One region of the Veillonella sp. oral taxon 780 str. F0422 genome, then DNA from elsewhere that is predicted to be linked to it. Evidence: riboswitches for the same ligand, from Rfam matches in the RefSeq annotation. Region 1 holds a riboswitch; each other region holds the start of a gene.
The links. Region 1 has a riboswitch for thiamine pyrophosphate ahead of thiD (bifunctional hydroxymethylpyrimidine kinase/phosphomethylpyrimidine kinase). Riboswitches for the same ligand answer to the same signal wherever they lie in the genome.
Positions count from the first base shown of each region.

Region 2: linked by a shared signal. The riboswitch ahead of thiC (phosphomethylpyrimidine synthase ThiC) and the one ahead of thiD (bifunctional hydroxymethylpyrimidine kinase/phosphomethylpyrimidine kinase) in region 1 are both predicted to bind thiamine pyrophosphate.
Region 3: linked by a shared signal. The riboswitch ahead of thiS (sulfur carrier protein ThiS) and the one ahead of thiD (bifunctional hydroxymethylpyrimidine kinase/phosphomethylpyrimidine kinase) in region 1 are both predicted to bind thiamine pyrophosphate.

Region 1 covers NZ_AFUJ01000059.1:14,537-16,806, forward strand. Annotated here, with positions in the region: gene thiD (bifunctional hydroxymethylpyrimidine kinase/phosphomethylpyrimidine kinase) at 72-878, opposite strand; TPP riboswitch at 945-1,041, opposite strand; TPP riboswitch at 1,222-1,329, shown strand; gene cytX (putative hydroxymethylpyrimidine transporter CytX) at 1,473-2,270, shown strand, end outside.
Region 2 covers NZ_AFUJ01000001.1:16,099-18,368, reverse strand. Annotated here, with positions in the region: gene HMPREF9200_RS00100 (RNA methyltransferase) at 1-210, shown strand, start outside; gene HMPREF9200_RS00095 (YebC/PmpR family DNA-binding transcriptional regulator) at 220-951, shown strand; TPP riboswitch at 1,003-1,111, shown strand; gene thiC (phosphomethylpyrimidine synthase ThiC) at 1,189-2,270, shown strand, end outside.
Region 3 covers NZ_AFUJ01000005.1:211,048-213,317, forward strand. Annotated here, with positions in the region: gene HMPREF9200_RS01220 (coenzyme F420-0:L-glutamate ligase) at 1-518, shown strand, start outside; TPP riboswitch at 569-668, shown strand; gene thiS (sulfur carrier protein ThiS) at 942-1,133, shown strand; gene thiF (sulfur carrier protein ThiS adenylyltransferase ThiF) at 1,134-1,709, shown strand; gene HMPREF9200_RS01235 (thiazole synthase) at 1,741-2,270, shown strand, end outside.

The DNA of each region.
Region 1 (2,270 bases):
CAACCAAAACAGATTACTTATAGTATACCACGACATTAAGTATGGTTGATATGATATGGATCATACATATATTACTCAGAATATTCATCCCCATAGGCCATGTGGTTCACAGGACCATTGCCTGTGCCCAGCCCAGGGTTATGCAAAATAGCTAATCGAATATATTCTTTACCAATGGTAATAGCATCTTCCACGGATTTCCCTTTGGCAAGTTCCGCTGTTATAACAGCAGAGAATGTGCAACCTGTGCCATGGGTGTGTACTGTGTCATATTTAGGACTTGTCCAAGAGCGTCGCATGGACATGGTATCTTTTGTAAATAAGTAATCTGTGGCCTCATCTCCTATGTGACCACCTTTGATGATGACTGCTTGAGGGCCTAATTCTTGTAAAATACGAATCCCTGCTGTATGCAAAGCTTCTACCGTATCAATTTTCATATCTGCCAGTACTTCGGCTTCGCTACGGTTCGGTGTAATCAAGGTTGCTTTCGGAATCAGTTTACTTTGCAAGGCTTTCACAGCTTCATCGGAAATTAGACGATCCCCACTGGTGGCAATCATCACAGGGTCTAACACATAGGGTACTTTTGGATCTATGTAGGCTCCGATTAGTTCCATCATTTCTGCTGTGGCTAACATACCCGTTTTCACTGCTTCTGGAACAATATCTGTAAATACGGCTTGCAATTGTGCTTCAATCATAGAAAGGTCCATGTGCGCAATTTGCGTCACACCTCTTGTGTTTTGTGCCACCACGGATGTAATAACAGCCATCCCATAGACATGACGACTTTGAAAGCTTTTTAAGTCCGCCATCACCCCTGCACCACCTGTTGGATCTGTTCCTGCAATCGTTAATGCTCTATGTAATTTCATAGGTATCTCCTTTACTAGTAACAAAAAAGAACCAATCCTTTGGACGGTTCTTATACAATGTCTAGTATTCGATGCCATCCACTTTCCTACGCCAGCATTATCTGGTTCAGGTCTAGGGTTTTGACACTCATCAATCTCAGCATAAGCACCCCTAGTGGTTCTTATATTAATTTAGTTATAACATGAAATATACTCTAATGCAATACAATAAATTACAGCTAAGCTACTTTCACTAGAAGATATTTCCTCTCAATATAGACATTCATATATCCTATATATTTCATATGATACATTACATTCACCTATATATTGCTATTGACGTAGTATCATTCAATTCGTATAATACATCTGTAAGGGGTGCTCACTAAAGTGGGCTGAGAAGTGGCTATGTGCTACTAACCCATAACCTGATTTGGATAATGCCAACGTAGGGATATATTAGTATATTTTTGTAGTACCTATACAAACACATAAGGACACATTACCACATGGTTCCTGTTTGCAATACTAGGTATCTTAAGAATATCTATCATCTACAGGCTAATCGTTTCAGATTAGTCTTTTTTGTTCCTACTGGCATAGTTAGGAGTATTCATGAGTGATTCAAAACTTTCATCATCGCGGTTGTCCCTCATTTGGTTCGGCGCCGCTCTTTCTATTGCGGAAATTATGACGGGCACCTATTTTGCGCCCCTAGGATTTTCCGACGGCCTATTAGCCATCATCATCGGTCACGTCATCGGTTGTTTGTTATTATTTGGTGCAGGACTCATCGGCGCTCGTGAACACATGAGTTCTATGCAAACTGTATCCACTGTCTTTGGCAATGGAGGCATGAAATTATTTTCCATTTTAAACGTTCTACAACTGATTGGTTGGACCGGTATTATGATTTATGACGGTGCTCTTGGTGCCGTAGAGTTATGGAATCTACCATTCACTGCGTGGACTTTCATTATCGGTGCTCTCATCATTGTATGGCTCTTCATTGGTATCCGTAACATGGGCTATATCAACAGCATCATGGGCTACGGCTTAGGTATCCTCTGCATCTATTTATTGATTAGCTTGTTACAAGAAAGTTCCATTCATAGCCAAGGAATCATCACTGATGAAATGACTTTCACAGCGGCTTTGGAATTATCTATCGCTATGCCATTGTCTTGGCTTCCATTGATTAGCGATTACACTCGCTTGTCCAAGAACCCTGTGGCAGGTACTGCATCTAGTGCCATTGTATATGGCATCACAAGTTCCGTTATGTATGTGTTAGGCCTAGCAGCTGCCCTCTATACAAATGAAAGCAACATTGCAAAGGTTCTACTTCATGCTGGTTTAGGATTTGGTGGGTTAATTATCATCGTATTCTCTACTGTCACAACTACTTTTATG
Region 2 (2,270 bases), on a different contig from region 1:
GCATCGCTCCGTAAATCACTTGAAAGTGAGAGCCGTCCTGTGGTAGTATTATTTGGAACGGGGTATGGTATGACGAAAGAAACAATGGAAGATTTCGATTATATCTTAGAACCCATCTATGGACATGGTGAGTACAATCACCTTTCAGTTCGTAGTGCCGTATCAATTATATTAGACCGCTTGCGAGGCGAAGCGTGGTGGAATAAATAGGAGGACACAATGTCAGGACATTCTAAATGGTCAAATATTAAACATAGAAAAGGTAAAAATGATGCGTTGAAAGCAAAAGTTACTACAAAAATTAGTCGTGAAATCACAGTAGCTGTGAAAGCTGGTGGTACAGATCCAACAGGTAATATGCGCTTGAAATTGGCGTTGCAAAAAGCTCGTGAAAATAACATTCCTAAGGATAATATTCAACGTGCCATCGATAAAGGTGCCGGTGCAGGGGATGCGAACAACTACGAAGAAATTACCTATGAAGGATACGGCCCAGGCGGTGCTGCCATCCTTGTAGAAGTGATGACAGATAACCGTAACCGTGCAGCAGCTGATGTGCGTCATGCCTTCTCCAAACGTGGCGGTAACCTAGGTGAAAGTGGCTCCGTTAACTGGATGTTCAAACGCAAAGGTGTATTCGTGATTCCACAAGAAGGCAATGATGAAGAAACATTGACATTATTGGCTCTTGATGCTGGCGCAGAAGACATTAAAGTAGAAGACGATGTATTCGTTATCTACACATTGCCAGATGATTACGATGCCGTAGAAGCTGCCCTAGCAGAAGCATCCATCGCCACAGATATGGCACAGATCACAATGGTTCCAGATACAAATATGGAATTAACCGGTGATGATGCAGTGAATATGCAACGAGTACTAGACATGCTGGAAGACTTGGACGATGTACAAGATGTGTATCATAATGCCATCATGGATGAGGAAGAATAATTTCCTATAAGATTCCACCATTCCATGATATACTATAAGTAAGTAAATATTTTAGAATTGCAAGGGAGCCTATGTAATAGGCTGAGAAAGGACTTTGAAGTACCTGACCTTTTGACCTGATCGGGATCATGCCCGCGTAGGAAGCACGCTGACATATGTGGGTATCGATGTAATGTCGATACCTTTTTGTGTATAGAGTACCCCAAATAGGCTCCTTTGTAATGAAAGGAGCTTTTTATGTTTTACACACAAATGCAAGCAGCCCAAAAAGGCATTGTTACCGACGCGATGAAAGTGGTAGCAGAAAAAGAAAACATGGATGTTGAAGTATTACGAGACCTAGTAGCAAAAGGACATGTAACGATTCCATGCAACAAGCATCACACGGCTTTACAACCAGAAGGAATCGGACAGAAGTTACGTACAAAAATCAATGTGAACTTAGGGACATCTAAAGATTGCACAGACTACGAAGAAGAGATGAAAAAAGTTCATCATGCAGTAGCATTAGGGGCTGAATCTATTATGGACTTGTCTACACATGGTGATACAAAGGTATTTCGCCGTCTATTGACAAAGGAATGTCCCGTTATGATTGGTACTGTGCCAATCTATGATAGCGTTATCCATCATCAAAAAGATTTAGGAGAATTGACAGCTGAAGACTTTATTTCTACCATACGTTTTCATGCAGAAGATGGTGTAGATTTTGTTACCTTGCATTGTGGTATTACACAACATACAATAGAGCAAATTAAACATCACAAACGGAAATTAAATATTGTTAGTCGTGGTGGTAGTTTAGTCTTTGCTTGGATGTCTATGACAGGTCAAGAAAATCCTTTCTATGAATACTATGATGAAATCTTGGACATTTGTGCAGAATATGACATGACCATTTCTCTTGGCGACGCCTGCCGTCCTGGTTGCTTAGCAGATGCTACAGATATCTGTCAAATTGAAGAACTTGTTCGACTTGGGGAGTTGACAAAACGAGCTCGCGAACGTGGTGTACAAGTGTTAGTGGAAGGTCCTGGTCATGTACCATTGAATCAAGTGCAAGCCAATATGGAAGTGCAACAAACGATCTGCGATGGGGCCCCGTTCTACGTATTAGGTCCATTGGTAACAGATATTGCACCAGGCTATGACCATATTACAGCTGCCATTGGTGGTGCTGTGGCAGCCATGCATGGGGCAGCCTTCCTTTGCTATGTAACACCAGCGGAACACTTAGCGTTACCTGATGAAAACGATGTGAAAGAAGGCATTATGGCTTTCAAAATCGCAGCCCATGCCGCAGATATTGCAAAAGGGAT
Region 3 (2,270 bases), on a different contig from region 1:
TCACGCAAGGGGAGTTTACACGACCAGAAGATTTAAAAGTATCTTGGCAAGCTAAATTTTTAAATCGCTTTATCCATCCTGATGGTTCTATGGCATCTGTGTATGGTATGCAAGCAGCTATGGATAAAGAAGGGGAATGGAAAATGATGTTTGCCTTCCTTTGTGGAGCCGTAGCTAAAGTGTTTAAAAAATCTGGCGTCTTCTATCAAATGGCACGGACCGCATCTTTAACAGATGATGTGACAGGTACCATGCCTCCGTTTGATAAATGCATTGTATATGGACCAAAACAACCACATGCAGTAGCGGATGCCATTATGAAAGCAACAGGTGCTTATGGGGCTTGTGTAGCGGACGTGAATGATTTAAAACGAGCTGCTATCTTAGGCCATAGCCGTGGATTAAAACCACAACAAATTGCGCAAATTTTGATCGATAATCCATTTGGCAATGATAGCCAAATGACACCTATCGTTGTGATTAAAAATTATGCCTCTGTGTCTGCACGGAGACGATAAAAATTGTTGATACTTCGGCTTGCAAATTGAGTCGTATCAGCGTATACTGAAAGAGAACTTTGGGGAGCCTACTGGCTGAGAGTAAACGAAAGTTTTGACCCATAACCTGATTTGGATAATGCCAACGTAGGATAAGTTTGATTCGTCATACTGAGGACATCCAACAGGATGTCCTTTTTTGTGCCTTTTATAGGATGGTGTATCGTATAGGGGTACAGAATAAAGGTACATCTAAGTGGATGTACAAGTGAAATAGAATAGTGAGACGATAGAGTGCTATAGCATGAAGGGGCATACCACCGCGGGTATGGTTTTTCGTGCTGTTTTTTTATACTAGTATGTGGTGAAGGAGCCATGACGGATAATTGGTATGATACTAGTTTGAAATAGGTATATAGCAAACGCTATAGTTAGGAGGATATGATGAAAGTAAATGGAGCAACTTATCATTATGAGGGGCAAACAGTGCAAGAAGTACTGGCAGCCCTAGCGTTTCGAATGGATCGCATCGTAGTGGAATATAATGGGAAGATTCTTTCTAAAGCAGACTGGGAATCGACTCGTGTGAGTCCTGCAGACACAATGGAAGTAGTAACCTTTGTAGGAGGTGGCTAAATGGTATCTTTACAAGATAAAAAAGTTCTGCTCATCGGTGTAGGCGGTGTTGGTTCTCATGTGGCAGTGGCATTGTGCCGTGCTGGAATTGGTCAGTTAGAAATTGTAGACTTCGACGTTGTGGATGAAAGCAATTTAGGCCGTCAATATTATGAGGTGAATGATGTAGGAGTTTTAAAAGTGGAGGCTATGAAAGGCCATCTCAATCGGATGAATCCAAACTGTGAGGTCATCGTCCATAATGAATGCCTCACACCAGAAAGATTATCTGAATTAATCGATGGCTATGACATGGTCGTAGAAGCAGTGGACAAGGCTGTCACAAAAGCATGGATGACAGAAGTGATTCTAACTCATCCTACAGAACCCTTATTAGTAGGCTGTTCAGGTATGGCAGGTTGGGGGGATAGTAATGGTATCCGCCGTGAACGGAGACACCATCGTTGGTATCTATGTGGCGATGGAGTGAGTGATATCGATTCTATCGGAAAAATTACTGCGGCTCGTGTCATGGTTTGTGCCGGACATATGGCAAATGCCGTCATTCAATTATTACACGGAGAAGATATTGATTAAGGAGGAACCTATGACACGTTCAGTAAAAGATATGGAAACACAAGATACATGGACCTTAGGGGGACATACATTACATTCTCGATTTATCTTGGGGTCTGGTAAATTTTCTATCGACTTAATCGAGGCTGTCCTAGAAGAAGCGGGCGCAGAAATGATTACCTTAGCCCTACGTCGTGCGGTAGGTGGAGAAGTGGAAAATATCCTAGATGCTATCCCAAAGGATACTATCTTAATCCCTAATACGAGTGGCGCTAGAGATGCTGAAGAAGCGGTGCGTATAGCAAGATTATCCCGAGCTACAGGTTGTGGAGATTTTGTAAAAGTAGAAATTATGAAAGATTCAAAATATTTATTGCCACATAATGGGGAGACCATTAAAGCTACAGAAATATTAGCAAAAGAAGGATTCATCGTTATGCCATACATGTATCCAGACTTAGAAGTGGCTCGTGATTTGGTGAATGCTGGAGCCGCTGCGGTGATGCCGTTAGCGGCGCCAATTGGATCTAATCGTGGATTGCAGACAAAGGAATTTATCAAAATTTTAGTGAATGAAATTGA